Regions from separate parts of the Pseudomonas sp. LBUM1673 genome, predicted to be linked through region 1. Evidence: predicted binding sites of a transcription regulator. Region 1 holds the regulator's gene; each other region holds the start of a gene.
What was found. The regulator sigma-54, encoded in region 1, starts transcription at its own class of promoters, with help from an activator protein. The targets are predictions, from matches to a motif close to ANTGGCATNNANNTTGCTNT.

Region 1 (5,718 bases):
TGCTGAAGCGCGGGCATGCAGGCCCAGCTTGTTGATGATTTCGATTTCCAGAGCAGGCATCGCGATGTGAATCCTTTAGCTGAGGTCGCGGTGGCGAACCTGGACGTTCTTCAGGGATTGTTGCAGGACCTGACCCAGACGTTCGGTCAGGTAGACAGAGCGGTGATGCCCGCCGGTGCAGCCGATGGCAATGGTGACATAGGCGCGGTTGCTGGCGGCAAAGCGGGGCAGCCACTTGAGCAGGTAGGAGGAAATGTCCTGGAACATCTCCTCGACGTCCGGCTGTGCCGCCAGGTACTCGGCCACCGGTTGATCGAGCCCGGACTGTGCTCGTAGCTCTGGCTTCCAGTAAGGGTTGGGCAGGCAGCGCACATCGAACACCAGATCGGCATCCACCGGCATGCCACGCTTGAACCCGAAAGATTCCACCAGGAACGCAGTGCCCGGTTCCGGCTGATTCAGCAGGCGCAGCTTGATGGTATCGCGCAGCTGATACAGGTTCAGATTGGTGGTGTTGACCTTGAGGTCGGCCAGATCGGCAATAGGCCCCAGCAGATTGGTTTCGTCCTGTATTGCCTCCGCCAGTGAGCGATTGGCGCTGCTCAGCGGGTGACGACGGCGGGTTTCCGAAAAGCGTTTGAGCAGGGTTTCTTCATCGGCGTCCAGGTACAGCACATCACACTGGATATGCCGGCTGCGGACTTCTTCCAGCAGTTCGGGAAACCGTGACAGGTGGCTCGGCAGGTTGCGCGCATCGATGGACACGGCCACCAGCGGTTGTGCCAGTTCGGTGTGAATCAGCGCGCGTTCAGCCAATTCCGGCAGCAAGCCGGCAGGCAGGTTGTCGATGCAGTAGTAGCCGTTGTCCTCGAGAACATCGAGGGCGGTGCTTTTACCTGAGCCGGAGCGGCCACTGACGATGATCAGGCGCATGATTAGTGACCGTTTTGCTCGTCCAGGACAACCTGATACAAGGCTTCGTTGCTCGGGGCGCTGCGCAGTTTTTCACGCACTTCCTTGCGATCAAGCATGCTGGCGATCTGGCGCAGCAGTTCCAGGTGCGCATCGGTGGCGGCTTCCGGGACCAGCAGTACAAACAGCAGGTCAACCGGGGCACCGTCGATGGCGTCGAAATCGATGGGCGCATCCAGGTGCATCAGGGCGCTGATGGGCGAGGTGCAGCCCTTCAGGCGACAGTGGGGGATTGCAATACCGTTGCCAAAACCGGTCGAACCGAGTTTTTCACGGGCAATCAGAGCCTCGAAGACATCTTGCATCTCCAGATCCGGCACTTCCCGGGCGATCAGGTTGGCAATTTGCTCGAGGGCTTTCTTTTTACTGCCGCCCGGCACGTTCACGAGAGAACGGCCGGGGGTCAGGATGCTTTCAAGTCGGATCATGGGTTGGGAGTGTTAACGACCGGTCGCGCCCTGGAGGAGGCTTTGGGTCTTTTCCTTATGCTTTTTGAGTTGTTTATCCAGCTTGTCGGTCAGTGCGTCGATCGCCGCGTACATATCGGTATGCTCCGCGTTTGCGACTACTTCATTGCCGGGAATATGCAGCGTGGCTTCGATTTTCTGCTTGAGCTTTTCGACCGTCATCGTGACCTGCACGTTGGTGATCTTGTCGAAATGCCTCTCTAATCGTTCGAGTTTTTCGCCGATGTAGGTGCGAAGAGGTTCGGTCACTTCCAGTTGGTGTCCACTGATGTTGACTTGCATACAGCTTCTCCTTCGTTGCCAGTGCATAAAGCGGCAGGCAGAAATACCTGCCACTGGAACGCTGTGGCGTGGCTTACATCAACCGCTTGCGTTCGCTCGAAGGCGCGATCCCGAGGGATTCGCGGTACTTGGCGACGGTGCGGCGAGCCACCTGAATGCCTTGTGCCTCCAGTAAACCAGCGATCTTGCTGTCACTCAACGGCTTTTTCTGATTTTCCGCGGCAACCAGTTTTTTGATGATCGCGCGAATCGCCGTGGACGAGCATTCACCGCCTTCGGAGGTACTTACGTGGCTGGAGAAAAAATATTTCAGTTCATAAATTCCCCGTGGGGTATGCATGAATTTTTGTGTGGTCACCCGTGAAATCGTCGATTCGTGCATGCCCACCGCTTCGGCGATGTCATGCAGCACCAACGGCTTCATGGCTTCGTCGCCATATTCAAGAAAGCCGCGCTGATGCTCGACGATCTGGGTGGCCACTTTCATCAGGGTTTCGTTGCGGCTTTGCAGGCTCTTGATGAACCAGCGAGCCTCTTGTAACTGATTGCGCATGAAGGTGTTATCCGCGCTGGTATCGGCGCGGCGCACGAAACCGGCGTATTGGGCATTGACCCGCAGGCGCGGCACCGACTCCTGATTCAGCTCCACCAGCCAGCGCTCGTTGTCCTTGCGCACGATCACATCGGGAACCACGTATTCGGCTTCGGTGGACTCGATCTGCGAGCCCGGGCGCGGGTTGAGGCTCTGGACCAGTTCGATGACCTGGCGCAGTTCATCTTCCTTGAGCTTCATGCGGCGCATCAGCTGGCTGTAGTCGCGGCTGCCGAGCAGGTCGATGTAATCGGTGACCAGACGTTTGGCCTCGGCTAGCCAAGGGGTCTTGGCGGGCAGTTGGCGCAGTTGCAGCAGCAGGCATTCGCCCAGGTTGCGGGCGCCGATGCCGGCAGGTTCGAATTGCTGGATGCGGTGCAGGACGGCTTCGATTTCGTCCAGCTCGATGTCCAGTTCCGGATCGAAGGCCTCGAGGATTTCCTCGAGGGTTTCGTCCAGATAGCCCTGATTGTTGATGCAGTCGATCAGGGTTACGGCGATCAGGCGATCAGTGTCGGACATTGGTGCCAGGTTCAGTTGCCAGAGCAAGTGACTTTGCAGGCTTTCACCGGCCGACGTACGGGTGGTGAAATCCCATTCGTCGTCATCGTTGCTCGGCAGGCTGCTGGCGCTGGTCTGGTAGACGTCTTCCCAGGCCGTGTCGACGGGCAGTTCGTTGGGAATGCGCTCGTTCCAGTCGCCTTCCTCGAGGTTATCCACCGTCGGGGCGGTTTCCTGGTAGGAGGGTTCCTGAACGTCGGCGTTGGGTTGCTGTTCGGTTTTGTCGGCCAAGGGGTCGGCGTTATCGAAGTCGTCGCCTTCTTCCTGGCGTTCGAGCATCGGATTGGACTCCAGGGCCTCCTGGATTTCCTGTTGCAGGTCCAGGGTCGACAATTGGAGCAGGCGGATGGCCTGTTGCAGCTGCGGTGTCATCGTCAGCTGCTGGCCCATTCTCAAGACTAGCGATGGTTTCATGGCAGGGGCTTAACACCTTATTCGCCGGCGCACATGCGCCATCCACTACAGGGCGCCGAAGCGCCAAACATAAGCAAATTATATGCCTGAAACTGAAGTGTTTGCCTAGAGCGCTGTAACAATAAAAATCTATTGATTTTTTATTGAAACGAGCGCTTGGGCGACTGGCCAGCACCTCAGCGCTTACAGGCGGAACTCATGGCCCAGATACACTTCCTTGACCAGTTCGTTGGCCAGGATGGTGGCGGAGTCACCTTCGGCGATCAGCTGGCCATCGTTGACGATGTAGGCGGTTTCGCAGATATCCAGGGTTTCACGGACGTTGTGGTCAGTGATCAGCACGCCAATGCCTTTGGCCTTGAGGTGATGGATGATCTGCTTGATGTCGCCGACCGAAATCGGGTCCACGCCGGCGAAGGGTTCGTCGAGGAGGATGAATTTCGGGTTGGTGGCCAGTGCCCGGGCGATTTCCACGCGGCGACGCTCACCACCGGACAGGCTCATGCCGAGGTTGTCGCGGATGTGGTGGATGTGAAATTCCTGCAGCAGGCTTTCCAGCTCTTTGCGGCGACCGGCCTTGTCGAGTTCCTTGCGGGTTTCGAGGATGGCCATGATGTTGTCGGCCACCGAAAGCTTACGGAAGATCGACGCTTCTTGAGGAAGATAGCCGATACCCGCCTTTGCACGACCGTGCATCGGTTGGTGGCTGACATCCAGGTCGTCGATCAGCACGCGGCCCTGATCGGCCTGCACCAGGCCGACGATCATGTAGAAGCAGGTGGTCTTGCCGGCGCCGTTGGGGCCAAGCAGACCGACGATCTGACCGCTGTCGATTGACAGGCTGACGTCACGCACGACCTGGCGGCTCTTGTAGCTCTTGGCCAGATGCTGAGCTTTCAGAGTTGCCATTACTGGGCCTTTTGCTCGTCGGTTTTCTTCTTCGGCTGGATCACCATGTCGATGCGAGGACGCGCCTCGGTGACCTTGTTACCCGTGGCGCGACCGGCGCTCGCGAGTTTTTTGACCGTGTCGTAGACGATTTTCTCTCCTTGGGTGACGTTGTTGTCCTTATCGATGACCTTGGCGCGATCGATCAGCACGACGCGGTTTTGCGAGGCGTGGTACTGGATAGTCATCCCGTAACCCTGAACCGGCTTCGTGTCGCCTGCAGTTTGCAGTTGCTCGAAGTAGGCGAGGTTGCCCACCGAAGTCACCACGTCGATGTCGCCGGCCGGGGTGCGGGTGATGGTCACGGTGTTGCCGGTGACCTTCATCGAGCCCTGGGTGATGATCACGTCGCCTTTATAGGTGGCAACGCCATTCTTGTCGTCCAGTTGGGCATCGTCGGCCTGAATGCGGATAGGCTGCTCTTGATCGTTCGGCAGAGCCCAGGCGCTCACGCTTCCCAGTGCTGCGCCCAGACTGAGCAAAATAGGGAGAGTTTTAACGAGCCTCATACTGTCCTCTTACGTTCGATAGCAGGTGTATCCTGCTTTCTTTCAAGTACGCTTTCATTCCGTTGCCTGTCGATACACCGCCAGCGCCGTCGATTCTAACGGGTTGATCGGTCTGCGCATATTGCTGCTGCGGGAACACTGTCATACGGGTGGTGGTAATCAGGGTTTTGCGGTTTTTTTCGTCGAAGCGCGTGATACGTACCGAGTCAATCAGCTCGACCTGGGTGCCGTCCGGGTTAACTTCGCCGCGCTCGCTCTGGACGTGCCAGGGGAACTCCGTGCCGCGAAACATGTTCAGGTCAGGATTGGTCAGCAACGTCACTTCGGTTGCTTTCAGGTGTTCGACCTTGTCGGACGTCATTTCGTACTGCAATTTGCCGTCCGGCAAGTACTGCACGCTGTGGGCGTTGATGGCGTAATAGTCGATCGCCGCTTCATCGACCTGCACCGCCTGCTTGTCGAGGAAGCGTTCCGGGCTGATGTTCCAGTAGCCGACCGCGGCGAACAGCGCTGCGATGCAACCGAATATCAGAATGTTGCGAATCTTTTTGCTCAGCATGATGGGCTCACAGGTACGCGGCGTTGGCCGCATCGAGATGGCCTTGGGCGCGCAGGATCAATTCGCAGAATTCGCGAGCGGCACCCTCGCCACCACGGGCCTGGGTGACGCCATGGGCATGTTCGCGCACGAAGCTGGCAGCGTTGGCCACTGCCATGCCCAGGCCCACACGGCGAATCACCGGCAGGTCTGGCAGGTCGTCGCCGAGGTAGGCCACTTGTTCATAGCTTAGGTTGAGTTGGGCAAGAAGCCCGTCGAGCACCACCAGTTTGTCTTCGCGACCCTGGAACAGGTGTGGAATGCCGAGGTTCTTCGCTCGCCGCTCGACCACCGGCGTCTTGCGGCCGCTGATGATAGCGGTCTGCACGCCGGCGGCCATCAACATCTTGATACCCTGGCCGTCGAGGGTGTTGA
Region 2 (5,718 bases), 2.9 Mb from region 1:
CCCTTCGCGTATGCCAGTCAACGTGACTGGCTGGCATACGCGCGAGGCGGGCTTTGCGTTCTCAGGCCGCCGGCATTTGCTGGCGATGGTAGAGGAACTCGAGGACCGTCGTGCGATAGCGGTGGTACTCGGGGTCGTTGGCCAGCGCCAGGCGGTTGCGTGGTTTTGCCAGGCCAACGCTAAGGATCTCGCCGACAGTGGCCGCCGGCCCGTTGGTCATCATCACGATGCGGTCGGAGAGCAACACCGCCTCATCGACATCATGGGTGACCATCACCACGGTGCTCTGAGTGGCTGCAACGATACGCAGCAGTTCGTCCTGAAGGTGCGCGCGGGTGAGGGCGTCCAGCGCGCCGAAGGGTTCGTCCATCAGCAGAATTTTCGGCTCCATGGCCAGTGCGCGAGCGATACCGACACGCTGCTTCATGCCCCCGGAAATTTCGTTGGGGTGCTTATGCATCGCGTGGTCAAGGCCAACCATTGCCAGTGCCGTTTCGGTGCGCGCCTTCAGCGCAGCCTTGTTTTCGCGTTTGCCGAATACCTTCTCCACGGCCAGGTGCACGTTGCCGAAGCAGGTCAGCCAAGGCAGCAGGCTGTGGTTCTGAAACACCACCGCACGCTCAGGGCCGGGGCCGTCGATCTCGCGACCGTTGCAGATCAACCCGCCACCATTGGCGTCAAGCAGACCGGCGATCAGGTTCAACACTGTGGATTTGCCACAACCGGAATGGCCGATCAACGAGACGAACTCGCCGCGGGCGATGTTCAGGTTGACGTTGCTGAGGGCCTGGAAGCGGCCTTTCCGGGTATCGAAGTGTTTGCTGACCTGGGTCAGCTCGACGAATTTTGTCATCTCGGTACTCCTGCATCGGGTAAGCGTCAGGTGCGGGTAACCCACCCATTCACCAGCGCGAGTCGGTTCAGTTGGTGTAGTCGAAGCGTTTGGCGATCCACAGCAGACCCTGCTCGAGCAGCAGGCCGACCAGACCGACGATGATGATGGCGATGAGAATGTGTTCGACGTTGAGGTTGTTCCATTCGTCCCACACCCAGAAGCCCAGGCCGACACCGCCAGTGAGCATTTCTGCGGCGACGATCACCAGCCACGCCACGCCGATGGACAGGCGAATGCCGGTCATCAAATGCGGCAGCACCGAAGGAAACAGGATATGGGTGAACACCTTCCACTCGCTGAGCTTGAGCACCCGCGCGACGTTCAAGTAATCCTGCGGCACGCTGGCGACCCCCGCGGCGGTGTTGAGGATGATCGGCCAGATCGAGCTGATGAAAATCACCCAGATCGATGCCGGACCGGCAGCCTTGAACACCAGCAGGCCGATCGGCAACCAGGCCAGCGGCGAGACCGGACGTAGCAGGCTGATGATCGGCGCGAACATGCCGCCGAGGAAGGCGAAGCGGCCGATCGCGAAGCCCAGCGGGATACCGAGCAGGGCAGCAAGACCAAAGCCGACGCCGACCCGGCCAAGGGAGGCCAGCACGTTCCAGCCGATGCCCATGTCGTTCGGACCGTTGTCGTAGAAGGGGGCGCTGAACAGCTCCAGAGCCGAATACCAGGTCGCCAGCGGGCCGGGCAGGCCTTCGCTTCGCGCTGCTATCAATGCCCAGACGGCGAGAAACAGGGCGATACCCAATACTGGGGCAATGCCATCCCTGGCGCGTTGACGCAACCCGCTCAGAAGGGGAGAGCGACGCTCTGGCTGGGTACTCGCCGTAGTGGTGGGCGGCGCTGGCAACTTGAGGGGTGCGTTCATGGCGGGTTACTCCGGTCAGGCTTTGATGGTGAAGGAGTTGGCATAGGCGGCCGGATTGGAGCCGTCCCAGACCTTGCCGTCGATCAGGGTGCTACTGCGCAGCGGACTGCCCGGTATGGCCAGGCCCAGCTGGCTGGCGGCTTCGCCGTAGAGTTTGGTCTGGTTGATGGACTTGGCCACGCCGGCGTAGTCCACATCCTCCTTGAGCAGGCCCCAACGGCGGAACTGAGTGAGGAACCACATACCGTCCGACAGGTAGGGATAGTTGACGCTGCCATCCTTGCAGAAGGACATCGCATGTTCGTCCGTCCATTGGTTGCCTAAACCGTCGTCGTAGTGGCCGAGGAAGCGTTGTTCGATCACTTCCACAGGAGCATTGACGTAGGCTTTGCCGGCGATCAGTTGGGCGGTGCTTTTCTTGTTCTCTACGCTGGCCTCGATGAATCGGCTGGCGTCGAGCACTGCCATGGTCAGCGCCCGGGCGGTGTTGGGGTATTGCTCGACGAAGGCACGGGTGGTGCCAAGGATTTTCTCCGGGTGATCGGGCCAGAGTTTTTGGGTGGTAAGGGCGGTGAAGCCGATGTTGTCGGAGATCGCCCGGGCTCCCCAGGGCTCGCCGACACAGAAGCCGTCCATGTTGCCCACGCGCATGTTGGCGACCATCTGTGGCGGTGGCACCACGATGGTTTTCACGTCGCTCATCGGGTTGATGCCGAGGCTGGCGAGCCAGTAATTGAGCCACATGGCATGGGTGCCGGTGGGGAACGTCTGGGCGAAGGTCAGTGGGGTACCGCCTTGCTTGACCTTGGCTGCCAGTTGCTCGCCATTGGTCACGCCCGCTTGCTGCAACTGCCTGGAGAGGGTGATCGCCTGGCCGTTCTGGTTCAGCCCCATGAGCATGGCCATATCTTTCTGCGGCCCGCCGATGCCCAGTTGCACGCCATAGATCAGACCGTAGAGCACATGGGCAGCATCCAGCTCGCCATTGAGCAGTTTGTCGCGCACGCCGGCCCAGGACGCCTCTTTGCTTGGCGTGATGGTGAGGCCGTATTTTTCGCCGAAACCCTGGGTTGCCGCCACCACGATTGATGCGCAGTCGGTGAGCGGAATGAAACCGACCTTCAGTGCAGCCTTCTCCGGTGCATCGCTGCCGGCAGCCCAGACCGCACTGCGCAGCAAACCCGGCGCGGCCAGATCAAGGGCGGCGATCCCGGCGACCGTGCCTGCCGCCACCAAGGATTGCTTCAGGAAGGTGCGCCGGCCGGGGTGCACCGGATGTTGCGAGTCACGCTCATCAGTCATATCCACATCCTTTTTTGAGGGGTAAACAAAAACGGCGTGCGCCAGGCACCCTCGATAGAGGGACCTGGCGGACGCCGTTGTCCGGAAAGTGCAGCACGCCGCCATTGGCGTGCTGCATGAGTCTGTAAGACAGCCATAGCAAAGGGCTTGCCAGGTTTGTGTCCGATCTTTTTTCTGCACTAAAAAGCCAATTGGAACAAAGGCTTGAAGTGGCTTTTGATGTCATCGAAAAGGATATCGAAGGGGGCGTAGAGCCAGGGGGAGCGAAGCGCTGATCGTTTGTTGGGCGGCTTAGGTGCGAGGTGAACTAAAACGGCTCTCTCTGCACCCGCTGCGAAGTCGAATTATCTCTAATGCCGGTAAGTTCAGCCGTTACGCGAACCGTAGCAGCTGGCGAAGCCTGCGTTCGGCCGCGCAGCGGTCGCAAACAGGCGATATGCGGTCCTTCTGAAAGGACGAAGTTTGCCATTTTGCGAGCGCTGCGGTCGGGCGCGACCCCGGCTCGAACGCAGTCTTCGGCTGCTGCTACGGGGAATGTGCAAAGCCAGAAATTCCTTAACTTACCGACCTCAGCCCAGATCCCGGCGGATGGCGTCGAGGTGCTCGTCGAGCAATGGGGTGAGAAGGGCGTAGCACTCCGCTGGGGCGATGGACACCGTGGTTGTACCGATCAGGCAGCGTTGCAGCCGTTCGAGAGCGTTGTGCAGCGAGCGGGGGGCATGCCTGAGCAAGCGCTCGTGCAGGTATTGCAATTGAACAAGCATTTCCAATGGGCAATTCTGATTGGCGGCGGCGCGCACCGACAGACCGCGCAGTCGCCCCAGGTCTTCCAGCTCCCAACAGCGCTCGGCGATGCTAGGGGGCTGCAGATTAAGCGCGCAGCGCTGCAGTTCGAGGTGCTGGATGGCGCCGAGCAGGTCTTGCAGCAACCGGCAATGGCCATCGAAATCCGCTGGATCGCGGCGTAGCGCGCTCCAGGCCTGGCACTGTGCGGAATACGGCCACTCTTTCCAGCGTTGGTCGAGCGAATGCCCCAGTGCCTGGCAACGCTGTTGTGCCGCGCGGGTGGTCTGTCCGCCGAGGCCGCGATGCTGTTGCAGGCCTTGCAGCAGGTCGAGGCCCAGCGAGAGAGCCTGCCTTAGTTCCGTGTCTCCCTGTGGCAGACGGCTGCGTCGGGATTGCCCACCCTCGAGTGCTGCGGCGAGTTGTAGGTTCATGGGCGGCTTCCGACAGTGAGCTGGTTGAGATAGCGGGTCAGGTCGTGCAGCGTATGGGTCTGCATGCTCTGCTCCTGCACCGCCCCATTGACCTGTTGCAACTGTTCGCTGAGGGCATGATTGGCTTGTTGGTGCTCGCTGAGCGCCTGTTGCATGGCGCCGAGGTGTTGCAGATTGGTCTGGCTTTGTTGGGCCAGGTCGTCGAGGTTGGCGGCGAGGTGCTCGCTCTGCTGGCTGCCTGCTTCCAGCAAAGAACGGTGTTCTTTGACCTCGCCATCCACCTGGCGCACGGCTGTGGCGATCGCCGTCGCGGCCGTGGTGATTTCGTTGGTCGCCCGGTCGGTGGCCTGAGCCAGGCTGCGGACTTCGTCGGCGACCACGGCAAAACCACGACCGTGCTCGCCAGCGCGGGCAGCCTCGATGGAGGCGTTGAGTGCCAGTAATTGGGTCTGCTTGGCCAGTGCCTGGATGCTATTGACGGTGCTTTCCACTGCGGTGGTGCGCTGCAGCAATGCTTCCACAGCCTGCGCGGTATTGCCCAGACTGTGCTGGATGGCACGCATGCTGCCACCCACTGAACGCGCTTGCAGACAACCAGCGTCGCTCTGGGCATGGGCGTTGGCGAAGGCCGCCAGCGCCCCTTGGGCCAAGGCCTCGATACTGTGCAGGGTCTGATCGATCTGCTCGCTGGCGGCAGCGATCATGGCGATCCGTTGACTCTGCTCTTCACCCTGGTCGCGGGCCTGCTGGGCCATTTTTTCCAGGGCACGGCTGGCGAAATGGACTTCACTGCGTAAACGCTCGCCGTTGCGCAGCTGCATGCTGGCGGCCACCAGCAGCGTCGCCGGGTCGGCCTTCTGGGCGCCGCGTAACAGACGGGCCAGTTCAGTATTCCAGAATGCCTGCAGATGGCGTTGATGACGCTCGCGAAGATGCCAGGCGCACCCCAGGTAGAGAACGCCAGGTATCAGCGTCAGTGCGCTTGCGGGCTGTGCGGCCAGTGCGAGACCGCAGGCGCCGAGGGCCAATCCGAGTGGTAACCAGAGGCCGATCCTGCTGCGTTCGAGCAGGGCCATGCCAGGTTCGAACAATACCCGGAGTGCAATGCCGGCAGGGCGTGACCTGCCGACATCGCTGTGCAGAGTCGCGATGGCATGACCCGTGGGGAGTATTCCTTGAGCAGGCATGAGGATTTCCTTTTATGCCGGGGTGAAAGCAAAAACGGCGTACGCCCACCTGCCGCAATGTGCAGGGAAGCGGACGCCGTTGTCCGTGATGTTTGCGAAGCCATCGTCGTTGATGGCTCAAGCCTGACCATACCCAAGCAAGTTGTTTGCCAGCATGTGCCATCACCGGTAAGCAAGCGTGTCGTCCATCCAGTGAAAAGGGGCACTCCATTCGATCGCCACGATGAATGATGGGCCAGG
Region 3 (5,718 bases), 610 kb from region 1:
GATCGATCGGCACCAGTTTGGCGTTCTCGAGCGCACGCTCGAGCACCGCCATGTCGAATTCTTTCTCTTCATGCTCCACACGCGGACGCTTGGCGTGGGTCTTTGGGTTCACCGAGATGACCCCGCAGTATTCCGGCATGTGCTTGGCGAAATCGGCAGTACCGATTTCGTTGGCCAGGTCGATGATGTCCTGCTTGTGACTGGCGATCAGCGGGCGCAAGACCAGCTTGTCGGTCACGCAGTCGATCACGGACAGGTTCGGCAACGTCTGGCTCGACACCTGGGAAATCGCTTCGCCGGTGACCAGCGCTTCGATCTCCAGCCGATCGGCAATACGGGAAGCAGCGCGCAACATCATACGCTTCAAAACTACACCCATATGACTGTTATCGACTTTCCCGAGAATTTCTCCCAGCACTTCCTCGAACGGCACACTGACAAATAACACGCGTTGGGAGCTGCCGTACTTCTTCCAGATGAAGTGCGCGACTTCCATCACGCCCAGCTCGTGGGCACGTCCGCCCAGATTGAAGAAGCAGAAATGGCTCATCAGACCGCGACGCATGATCTGGTACGCGGCAACCGTGGAATCGAAGCCACCGGACATCAATACAAGCGTCTGCTCCAGGGCACCCAGCGGATAACCGCCGATGCTGTTGTGCTGGTTGTGGATCACGAACAACCGTTTGTCGCGAATTTCGATGCGAACTTCGATTTCAGGTTCTTTCAGCGAAATCCCGGCGGCGCCGCACTGACGACGCAACTGGCTGCCGACGTATTTCTCTACGTCCATGGAGCTGAATTCGTGCTTGCCGGCACGTTTGCAGCGCACCGAAAAAATCTTCCCGGCCAGCGAATCGCCGAAGTGCAGCTTGCACTTCTCGACGATGTCGTCGAAGTCGCCCAACGGGTATTCGTCGACTTGCAGGAAATGCGCGATGCCCGGCATGCAGCTCAGGCGCTCGGTCATCTCCTTCAGGGCTTTCGGATCGCTGACGCGGGTTTCCAGCTCGAGGTTGTCCCACACACCGTTCACCACCACAGCCGGGTCCAGATCGCGGAGCACGGTACGGATGTTTTTGGCCAACTGGCGGATGAAACGCATCCGTACCGGGCGGCTCTTGATGGTGATCTCGGGGAAGACTTTTACGATTAGTTTCATGAAAACAGCGCGCGCTGGGCCAGCCGAAAAAGGGGGGCGCGGATTATAGCGGAAATTGCTCAAGGTTTAACCAGTTAATGTGCAGAAGGTTTTGCGCGCACCAAAACAGGTCATTCTCGAGATTAGACGCTACATTACAGGGCAAGGTTTTGCGCCTTTCGGGGCCTTGCACCTTTATAAGCGTGATATTGGGGCAAAAAACCCATGGTGGGGCACTGGCATGCAATTTGCTCCCTTGTGAGGCAGGTTGCCATGGCAGAGTATTCGCGCCGGCATCACCCACATTCTAAGGGCATCCACTACTAAGCCCGAAGCCACCCGGAGGACACTATGTCGAAGTCGGTTCAACTCATCAAAGATCATGACGTCAAGTGGATTGATCTGCGCTTCACGGACACCAAAGGCACTCAGCACCACGTGACCATGCCGGCTCGCGATGGGCTGGATGAAGCTTTCTTCGAAGAAGGCAAAATGTTCGACGGTTCCTCCATCGCTGGCTGGAAAGGCATCGAAGCCTCCGACATGATCCTGATGCCGGACGACAGCACTGCCGTTCTCGACCCGTTCACCGAAGAGCCGACCCTGATCCTGGTTTGCGACGTGATCGAGCCTTCGACCATGCAAGGCTACGACCGTGACCCACGTGCGATCGCCAAGCGTGCCGAGGAATACCTGAAGTCGACCGGTATCGGCGACACCGTATTCGTTGGTCCAGAGCCTGAATTCTTCATCTTCGACGAAGTGAAGTTCAAGTCCGACATCTCCGGCTCCATGTTCAAAATCTTCTCCGAACAAGGTTCGTGGATGTCCGACCAGGACGTGGAAGGCGGCAACAAAGGCCACCGTCCAGGCGTCAAAGGCGGCTACTTCCCTGTTCCGCCGTTCGACCACGACCACGAAATCCGTACCTCCATGTGCAACGCCATGGAAGAAATGGGCCTGGTCATCGAAGTTCACCACCACGAAGTGGCGACTGCCGGTCAGAACGAAATCGGCGTGAAGTTCAACACCCTGGTTGCCAAGGCTGACGAAGTTCAAACCCTGAAGTACTGCGTACACAACGTTGCTGACGCATACGGCCGCACCGCGACCTTCATGCCTAAGCCTCTGTACGGCGACAACGGTTCGGGTATGCACGTTCACCTGTCCATCGCCAAAGATGGCAAGAACACCTTCGCTGGCGAAGGCTATGCCGGCCTGTCCGATACCGCTCTGTACTTCATCGGCGGCATCATCAAGCACGGTAAGGCTCTGAACGGCTTCACCAACCCGTCGACCAACTCCTACAAGCGTCTGGTCCCAGGTTTCGAAGCTCCAGTGATGCTGGCTTACTCGGCTCGCAACCGTTCGGCTTCGATCCGTATTCCTTACGTGTCCAGCCCTCGTGCTCGCCGTATCGAAGCTCGCTTCCCGGATCCAGCAGCCAACCCGTACCTGGGCTTCGCTGCACTGTTGATGGCTGGCCTGGACGGCATCCAGAACAAGATCCACCCTGGCGACGCTGCTGACAAAAACCTGTACGACCTGCCGCCTGAAGAGGCGAAAGAGATCCCACAAGTTTGCGGCAGCCTGAAAGAAGCCCTGGAAGAGCTGGACAAAGGTCGTGCGTTCCTGACCAAAGGCGGCGTTTTCAGCGACGACTTCATCGACGCTTACATCGCCCTGAAAAGCGAAGAAGAAATCAAGGTTCGTACCTTCGTACACCCACTGGAATATGAGCTGTACTACAGCTGCTGATCCGGTAGCGCTGCAGCACGCGGCGTGACAAAAGAGAGGCCTCCTTCGGGAGGCCTTTTTTATGGGCGAATGTCTGTCATCGGATGCACAGTTACGTGCATCATGGCCTTCACCCGATAAAGCCGAGATCCTCCATGCGCCTACGCCCATGCCTTGCCTTGCTTACCGTCTTGCTGGCCAACAGCGCTTTTGCCAGCCCGGCACCTGCCACCCTCGCCCCGCTGCTTGGCACCATCGAAGAACGCCTGGCGATTGCCGATCAGGTCGCACTGAGCAAATGGGACAGCGGCAAACCTGTCGAAGACCGTCAGCGCGAGCGCGAGGTGATTGCCGCCGCTGTCGCCCTGGCACCGACCTATAAATTGAGCAACGAAGCTGTCGAACAATTCTTCTCGGCACAGATCGAGGCCAACAAACTGGTGCAATACGCACATCTGTCTGACTGGCATGCGCAAGGCAAGGCGCCCAACGATCCTCGCCCCGATCTCGTTGGGCAGATCCGCCCACAACTTGATCGGTTACAAAAACGCCTGCTGCAACAACTGGCCGATTTCAGCCCTTATCGCAACGACCCACAGTGCCCGTCCTGGCTGGCCAAGGCCAATAAACCCAACGCCCAAGTGTCGCTGCGCGAGCTCGCCCAGGTACGCGCCACCGCTGAGCTGTGCAGCGCCAGCCGCTGAGCCGGCCTGCCGACATGCGCTGAAGTGCTCTATGCTCAGCGCTTAGTCGCCATGAACGGAACAGGGCCGAACACTTGCCCAACGGCCAATGGAAGCCTGCAATGCGCTCATTGTTGTTATGCCTGCTTGTACTGATCGCCCTGCCCGCCACCGCGCAGATCTACAAGTACACCGACGCCAACGGCAACACTGCCTACAGCAATCAACCGCCTGATGGCGTAAAGGCTCAGCCCGTGGAGTTGCCGCCGCTTAACAGCGTCGAGCTTCAACCGCCGAGCGAGCCTGTAGCGCCTGCGCAATCCCGTAGTCGTGAACAACCCGGCAGCGCCTACCAGGTGCTGGAACTGACCGGTCTACCCACCGAAGAAGCCCTGCGCGCCAACAACGGCACGTTCACCGTCAGCGTACTGATCCAGCCACGCCTGCAAAGCCCTCATCGATTGAGGCTGTTACTGGACGATCAACCCTACGGCCAACCGAGCAACGTACCGACTCTGCAATTGGTGAACATCGACCGTGGCGAACACCGCTTTGCGGTTCAGGTGATCGATGGGCAAAACGTCGTGCAGCAGAGCCCCACTGTGACTCTCACCGTACAACGGGTGCATAAGCCTTGAGGATCTGGCTGCTGGTCGCGTGCCTGATCAGCCTGCCGGCAATGGCCGAGGTCTTCACCTACATCGACGCCCAGGGCAATCGGGTCTTCACCGATCAACCGGGCACCCGTAACGCCAAGCGTGTGCCACTGGCAACGAGCAATCGAATGTCGGCCAACCCGAGCGGCATGGCGCCCATAACCGCTGCGAAACAGAACCAGGCCAAACCACCGTTTCATTACGACATGCTCCGTGTGCTGGTGCCGGAGCCGGATGCCACGATCCGTAGCAATACCGGAGAATTGATCGTCAGCGTTACCAGCGAACCCGGCCTGCAAAAGGGTCATCGCTATCGTTTGCTGCTGGACGGCCAGCCCACCGCCGAACCCAGCCCAAGTCCGGTGTTCGCCCTGAGCAACATCGACCGTGGCAGCCATAACCTGTCGGTGGAAATCCTCGACGAACAGGGCCACACCGTCGAACGCACGGCCAATCAACCGTTCCACATGCTGCGCATTTCCCTCGCGCAGAAACGCCAGGCTAAACCCTGCGTCCTCACCGACTACGGCCAACGGCCGGAATGCCCCCTCAAAGACAAACCCATCGAGCCAAAAAGCCTCTTCTGGCACTAATGCCAGTCAGTTGAGCAATTTCAACCGCGACGCACTCCTTGTAGCAGCTGCCGAGCCCGCGAGGCTGCGTTCGGCTGCGTAGCAGTCATGAGTCCGGCAGACTCGGTCTGCCTGACTCATCGCAGTTTCTGATTTTACGACTGCTTCGCAGCCGAACGCAGCCTCGCAGGCTCGGCAGCTGCTACGGATAACATTACAGCTTCGCGTCTTTATAACTTCGTTCAGGTTTGCGCACTATATTGGTGCAATGATCTGCACCGCACTCACGTTTCAACCCATTTTGGTTCGAAAGCACCCGCAAAAACTGGCAGAACGCCACGCAAATGAGCGTCAAACGCCTGTTTCAGGCTCTAAACGCTTCTTTTCGGAGCCTTGGTTTGGTTTTTGCATTTTCCTTGTATCGGCGCTTTTTTCTTGCGCACGCAAAAGAGGTCCTGATGACCATTAGCGATGCACTACACCGCTTGCTACTCGACAACCTGACCACCGCAACCATTCTGCTCGACGCCGAATTGCGCCTTGAGTACATGAACCCGGCGGCGGAGATGCTGCTGGCCATTAGCGGTCAGCGTAGCCATGGGCAGTTCATCAGTGAATTGTTCACCGAGTCCACCGAGGCGCTGAACTCGCTGCGCCAGGCGGTCGAGCAAGCGCACCCGTTCACCAAGCGCGAAGCGATGCTCACCGCTCTCACCGGCCAGACCCTGACCGTCGACTACGCCGTGACGCCGATCCTGAGCAATGGCAACACCATGCTGCTGCTGGAGGTTCACCCTCGCGACCGCTTGCTGCGAATCACCAAGGAAGAGGCCCAGTTGTCGAAGCAGGAAACCAGCAAGATGCTGGTACGCGGCCTCGCCCATGAGATCAAGAACCCTCTGGGCGGAATTCGTGGCGCAGCTCAGTTG
Region 4 (5,718 bases), 3.3 Mb from region 1:
CCAATCCGGACATCAACTACGACGATACGTTTCCGATCCCGCTGGGTGAGTGGATGGTCGTCGGCAGCCTGCCGGAAACCGTGCTGTTCCAGGCTGACACCTACGTGGACCTGTTTACGCAGATTGTCGCCTCGTTCGGCCCCGGCGTTGAGTTCAACATCAAGCCCAAGCAACTGGCCAAGACTGAAGCGCTCACCGCGCTCAACCGCATTCAAGTGCAGATGAGCAGCATGAACAAAGAGAACGGCGGTTACGTGCTGATGAACTTCAGCCAGTTGCTCGACGACGAACTGCAAGTGGTGTTGGTCTACGGTAACGACGTGCCACGGGTTCTTGAGTTATGCGCTGAAGTCGGCATCGCCGCTGCGCCATCCCTGGAAGCCTTGAAAGTGGCGATCCACGTCTGAAACCGTCTACGACGGTAATAAAACGGAACCCTCGTCACGCCCGTCTATCCTAAGAGTGCATACCACTTTTCGGGAGCGTCACCATGGGTTCCACGTTCAACAGCCTGGTCGGTCTGATTATTCTTGCCCTGGATATCTGGGCCATCATCAACGTGCTTAAAAGTGGCGCCGAAACCGGGATGAAAATCATCTGGGTGCTGTTGATCCTCCTGCTGCCGGTGCTGGGCCTGATCATCTGGGCCATCGCCGGACCGCGAGGCGACGTGCGGATCTGACCGGTTTCCCGAAAGCAACACCGAACCTGTGGGAGCGTGGCTTGCCCGCGATGCAGGCCCTGCGGTCTGTCAGCTACACCGCGGTGATCCTATCGCGGGCAAGCCCGCTCCCACAGGGCATTGTGTCGGTTCATCAAGTGAGGTTCGACCTGTCATGTTCCGCGACGTAGAATGCGCGCCTTTCCCGGTCAATCGAGGCGATCGATTGGCCATCATGGGCGGGTAACCGTCCGTTGCCACCCGCATTCATCGGAGCACTTCCCATGAGCAATACCCCAACCAGCGAGTACCTGGAAACCCTCTACGAAGGCTATGGCCAGCGTTTTGGCATGGAAAAACTGCTGCACGAAGTGCGCACCGAACACCAGCACCTGGTGATCTTCGAAAACCCGCGCATGGGCCGGGTGATGGCGCTGGACGGCGTGATCCAGACCACCGAAGCCGACGAATTCATCTACCACGAAATGCTCACCCACGTGCCGATCCTCGCTCATGGCACCGCCAAGCGCGTGCTGATCATCGGCGGCGGCGACGGCGGCATGCTGCGTGAAGTGGCCAAGCACCGCAGTGTCGAGCACATCACCATGGTCGAGATCGACGGCACCGTGGTCGATATGTGCAAGGAATTCCTGCCGAACCACTCCAAGGGTGCGTTCGATGACCCACGCCTGAACCTGGTGATCGACGACGGCATGCGTTTCGTCGCCACCACCACCGAAAAGTTTGACGTGATCATTTCCGACTCCACCGACCCGATCGGCCCGGGCGAAGTGCTGTTCTCCGAAAACTTCTACCAGGCTTGCCGTCGCTGCCTGAACGAAGGCGGTATTCTGGTGACCCAGAACGGCACCCCGTTCATGCAAATCGAAGAAGTCAAAACCACCGCCGGCCGTCTGCGCAGCCTGTTTCCGGACTGGCACTTCTATCAGGCGGCCGTGCCGACCTACATTGGCGGCGCGATGACCTTCGCCTGGGGCGCCACCAATACCGCCTATCGCAAGTTGTCCCGCGAAACCCTGCAACAACGGTTCGTTGGCAGCGGCATCATCACCCGCTACTACAACCCGGAAATCCACATCGGTGCTTTCGCCTTGCCGCAATACGTGCTGCAAGCGGTGAACAAACCCAGCAACGACTAAAATGAACGCATAACCCCTGTAGCGAACGCGGTATATCAGTCAATACACATGTCAACTGATACACCGCGTTCGCTCCTACAGGTACCTGTGTTTTTTTCATGCCAGCATGCGGTAATCCGTTTGAACGATCAGTCAGGGCAAAAGTCCAGATGGTTGTAAGCCCATTTGCGGGTTTGATCGAGGAGACACCGATGCAAAAGTGGAAAATCACTTTCGTGGATGATCACGGTGAAACAGCAGACGAACTCTTCGAGTGCGAGGAATGCCCGGACAGCGAGCAAGCCGCCAAACTCATTCGCGCCCGGCGGCTGCCGGTCGCTGCCGAACTTGACCTCAATGATCTGGAGGGTCGCACCGATGATCCGACGGTCAAAAGTCTGAAATCCCAGTACAGCATTGAAATCCTCGGTATTACCCCGGTCTGATACACCTCTTGTCACATTCACAACCAGGCCTTGGCAGCGGCTCTGTCTTGGGGCTACTCTGCAAGCGAGATCAGCGAATGACTCGCTAAGGTCTGGTCTTGTCAGCTACATGCTTGTTTCCCGTCGGCAACCTCTGTTGCCGTATCGCTCTCACCAATCGGTTGAAAGTGCAGGGAATACGGAAAGTCTATCCATCAGTCTGAGGGGGACGTTTCATGAGCACAGCCTATCAAGAAGACATCAGCAGCAGCGTGCTGCGCCGCATGAAAGAAGGCGGTTTCGACTTTTCACGGTTCCATCCCATCGAGTTCTACGCCATTTTCCCGGACGAGGAGCGGGCACGCAGGGCGGCAGGTCATTTCTGTGGTGAATCCTTGAATGCCCAGATCAGCGTGCGCGACGACGGCGCATGGCATCTGGAGCTGAGCAAAGTGATGTACGCCACCTACGACGGTATCGGCGACTTTGAGCAGGACTTCGAGGCGGTGGTCGAGCCTTTGGGCGGCATCATCGAAGGATGGGGCGTCAAGCAGGAGGTACGAGGGCTACTCGCATAACCTTATGAACAGAGACAACACTCAGCAACGGCTGACCTTCGGGTTGGCCGTTTTCGTTTCGAGGGTTGGGCCAATCGAAGTCAACATTTCACGACATTTCGAACGGACAAAAAAAACCACCTGAACAGGTGGCGAAAAGGGAAGAGCGATAAGTTTTGCAGCGAATGTGCGGATTATCCGCATCGGCCCCCGGGCAGTGAAATCAACTCTGACTATGCTGGTGATAGGCGACAGCATTGCTTCGCAATGAAGCGGGGGCGATCAGGTTGGGGCATTTGCTGCACAGTATTGGTGCGGCGCGTTTGGGGCGATTATCCAACTGATTGATATCAAAGCGTTTATGCCGATGGCACGGGCCTTGCGAAGCCTAGATGACCGGGTGACAAGGAGTACGGCATGATCCGCACCTATTTTGATGAGATGTACGATGCCGGCGGCCAGGTCCGCCCGCATTATCGGGAGTTTGCCCGTTGGCTGGCCGAAACGCCTGACGAGCTTTTGGCACAACGGCGACGCGAGGCCGATCTGTTATTTCATCGTGCCGGGATTACGTTCACGCTCTACGGTGATGAGCAGGGGACAGAGCGCCTGATTCCCTTCGACACCATTCCCCGCAGTATCCCCGCCAGTGAATGGCGGGTCGTCGAGCGCGGCTGCATTCAGCGGGTCAAGGCATTGAACATGTTCCTTGCCGACCTCTATCACGAGCAGCGCATCATCAAGGCCGGCATCATCCCGGCCGAGCAAGTGCTGGCCAATGAGCAATATCAGTTGGCGATGCAAGGGCTGGATCTGCACCGCGATATCTATTCGCACATTTCCGGCGTCGACCTGGTGCGCGATGGCGACGGCACGTACTACGTGCTTGAAGACAATCTTCGTACACCCAGCGGCGTGAGCTACATGCTCGAAGACCGCAAGATGATGATGCGCCTGTTCCCCGAGTTGTTCTCGACCCAGCGCATCGCACCGATCGACCACTATCCGAACCTGTTGCTCGACACCCTGAAAAGCTCCAGCCCGATCGACAACCCTAGCGTGGTGGTGCTGACGCCGGGTCGTTTCAACAGTGCGTTTTTCGAGCATGCGTTCCTGGCTCGGGAAATGGGCGTTGAACTGGTGGAAGGCGCGGACCTGTTCGTGCGCGATGACAAAGTGTTCATGCGCACCACCGACGGGCCGAAAGCTGTCGACGTGATCTACCGTCGCCTCGACGATGCCTTCCTCGATCCACTGGCGTTCAACCCGGACTCGATGCTCGGCGTTCCAGGGCTGCTGTCGTCCTACCGCTCCGGCAACGTGGTGCTGGCGAATGCCATCGGCACCGGGGTCGCGGACGACAAGTCGGTGTATCCCTTCGTCACGGACATGATTCGTTTCTACCTGGATGAAGAGCCGATTCTGAAGAACGTGCCTACGTGGCAGTGTCGTAATCCCTCTGAACTGTCCCACGTACTGGCCAACCTCCCAGAGCTGGTGGTCAAGGAAACCCAGGGCTCAGGTGGCTACGGAATGCTGGTGGGGCCGGCGGCGACGGCAGCGGAAATCGAATCTTTCCGCGAGCGGATCAAAGCCAAGCCCCACGCGTACATCGCGCAACCGACGTTGTCTTTGTCGACCTGTCCGACCTTTGTCGAAAACGGCATCGCTCCACGCCATATCGACCTGCGTCCGTTTGTATTGTCTGGCCGCGAAACCCGGGTTGTGCCCGGCGGTTTGACCCGTGTCGCCTTGCGCGAAGGCTCCCTGGTGGTGAACTCCTCCCAGGGCGGCGGAACCAAGGACACCTGGGTGGTCGAGGATTGAAGGAAGCCTGCCATGTTAAGTAGAACTGCCTCGGATTTGTATTGGATGTCGCGTTACCTGGAGCGGGCGGAAAACCTCGCACGGATGCTCGACATCAGTTATTCGCTGTCACTGATGCCTCAGGACGGTCGTGGCGACGGCTTGCACGAACTCGCCATGCCGCTGCTGATCACCGGCACCCTGGACGATTACCTGGAGCGCCACGGCGATCTTCATGCCGAACGGCTGCTGCATTTCTTCGCCCTGGATGCGGCCAACCCGGCGAGTATCTACAGCTGCCTCGGTGCCGCGCGGGCCAGCGCCCATGCGGTGCGTGGGCGAATCACTGCCGACATGTGGGAAAACATCAATGCCACCTGGCTGGAAATTCGCGGAATCGCCGAACAGGGCTTGAGCCGCTACGGCATGAGCCGTTTCTGTGAGTGGATCAAGGAACGTTCTCACCTGTTCCGCGGCGCGTCCTACGGCACCATCATGCGTAATGATGCGTTCCGCTTCATTCGTCTGGGCACCTTTATCGAAAGGGCGGACAACACGCTGCGTCTACTCGACGCCCGTTACGAAATGGCTGGCGATCAGGCTGAAGCGGTCAGCGACGGCACGGCTCACGCCTACTATCAGTGGAGCGCCTTGCTGCGGGCCTTGTCGTCGTTCGAGGCTTACACCGAGATCTACCGCGATGCACCCGGCGCCCGGCATGTGGCGGAGTTGTTGCTGTTGCGCGCCGACGTGCCGCGATCCCTGCGCGCCTGCACCGAAGAAATCGACCAGATCCTTGCCCAATTGCCGGGGGCCAACGGCCGTCCTGCGCAACGCCTGGCCGCGGAAATGGACGCGCGCCTGCGCTACACCGGTATCAACGAAATCCTCGACGAAGGCCTGCACGCCTGGCTGAACGAGTTCATCCCGCTGGTGCGCCAGTTGGGCAACGCCATTCACAGTTCCTACCTGGAGGCTGCATGAGACTTTCCATTAGCCACGAGACCACCTATCACTACGAAGATCAGGTGCGGGCGAGCATCCAGTACCTGCGACTGACACCCCACGACAGCGAGCGCCAGCATGTGCTCAGCTGGCAGCTCGACCTGCCGCGCCCGGTGCGCGCGCAA

Region 2: ACA044_RS18050 (CmpA/NrtA family ABC transporter substrate-binding protein) is a predicted target of sigma-54. The motif match lies at 3,210-3,229, and genes of this name have one in related genera.
Region 3: glnA (glutamate--ammonia ligase) is a predicted target of sigma-54. The motif match lies at 1,377-1,396, and genes of this name have one in related genera.
Region 4: ACA044_RS20925 (circularly permuted type 2 ATP-grasp protein) is a predicted target of sigma-54. The motif match lies at 3,149-3,168, and genes of this name have one in related genera.

What each region holds. Positions count from the first base shown of each region.
Region 1 covers NZ_CP166780.1:1,018,132-1,023,849, forward strand. Annotated here, with positions in the region: gene ACA044_RS04475 (HPr family phosphocarrier protein) at 1-60, opposite strand, end outside; gene rapZ (RNase adapter RapZ) at 76-933, opposite strand; gene ptsN (PTS IIA-like nitrogen regulatory protein PtsN) at 936-1,400, opposite strand; gene hpf (ribosome hibernation-promoting factor, HPF/YfiA family) at 1,413-1,721, opposite strand; gene ACA044_RS04495 (RNA polymerase factor sigma-54) at 1,795-3,288, opposite strand; gene lptB (LPS export ABC transporter ATP-binding protein) at 3,472-4,197, opposite strand; gene lptA (lipopolysaccharide transport periplasmic protein LptA) at 4,197-4,745, opposite strand; gene lptC (LPS export ABC transporter periplasmic protein LptC) at 4,732-5,304, opposite strand; gene ACA044_RS04515 (KdsC family phosphatase) at 5,312-5,718, opposite strand, start outside.
Region 2 covers NZ_CP166780.1:3,928,730-3,934,447, reverse strand. Annotated here, with positions in the region: gene ACA044_RS18060 (ABC transporter ATP-binding protein) at 62-853, opposite strand; gene ntrB (nitrate ABC transporter permease) at 921-1,772, opposite strand; gene ACA044_RS18050 (CmpA/NrtA family ABC transporter substrate-binding protein) at 1,788-3,074, opposite strand; gene ACA044_RS18045 (hypothetical protein) at 3,644-4,291, opposite strand; gene ACA044_RS18040 (methyl-accepting chemotaxis protein) at 4,288-4,854, opposite strand.
Region 3 covers NZ_CP166780.1:403,702-409,419, reverse strand. Annotated here, with positions in the region: gene thiI (tRNA uracil 4-sulfurtransferase ThiI) at 1-1,162, opposite strand, end outside; gene glnA (glutamate--ammonia ligase) at 1,493-2,899, shown strand; gene ACA044_RS01895 (chorismate mutase) at 3,034-3,582, shown strand; gene ACA044_RS01890 (DUF4124 domain-containing protein) at 3,684-4,199, shown strand; gene ACA044_RS01885 (DUF4124 domain-containing protein) at 4,196-4,810, shown strand; gene glnL (nitrogen regulation protein NR(II)) at 5,248-5,718, shown strand, end outside.
Region 4 covers NZ_CP166780.1:4,540,002-4,545,719, reverse strand. Annotated here, with positions in the region: gene ACA044_RS20950 (hypothetical protein) at 1-407, shown strand, start outside; gene ACA044_RS20945 (PLDc N-terminal domain-containing protein) at 491-682, shown strand; gene speE (polyamine aminopropyltransferase) at 946-1,821, shown strand; gene ACA044_RS20935 (hypothetical protein) at 2,013-2,246, shown strand; gene ACA044_RS20930 (ribonuclease E inhibitor RraB) at 2,462-2,803, shown strand; gene ACA044_RS20925 (circularly permuted type 2 ATP-grasp protein) at 3,200-4,609, shown strand; gene ACA044_RS20920 (alpha-E domain-containing protein) at 4,622-5,572, shown strand; gene ACA044_RS20915 (transglutaminase family protein) at 5,569-5,718, shown strand, end outside.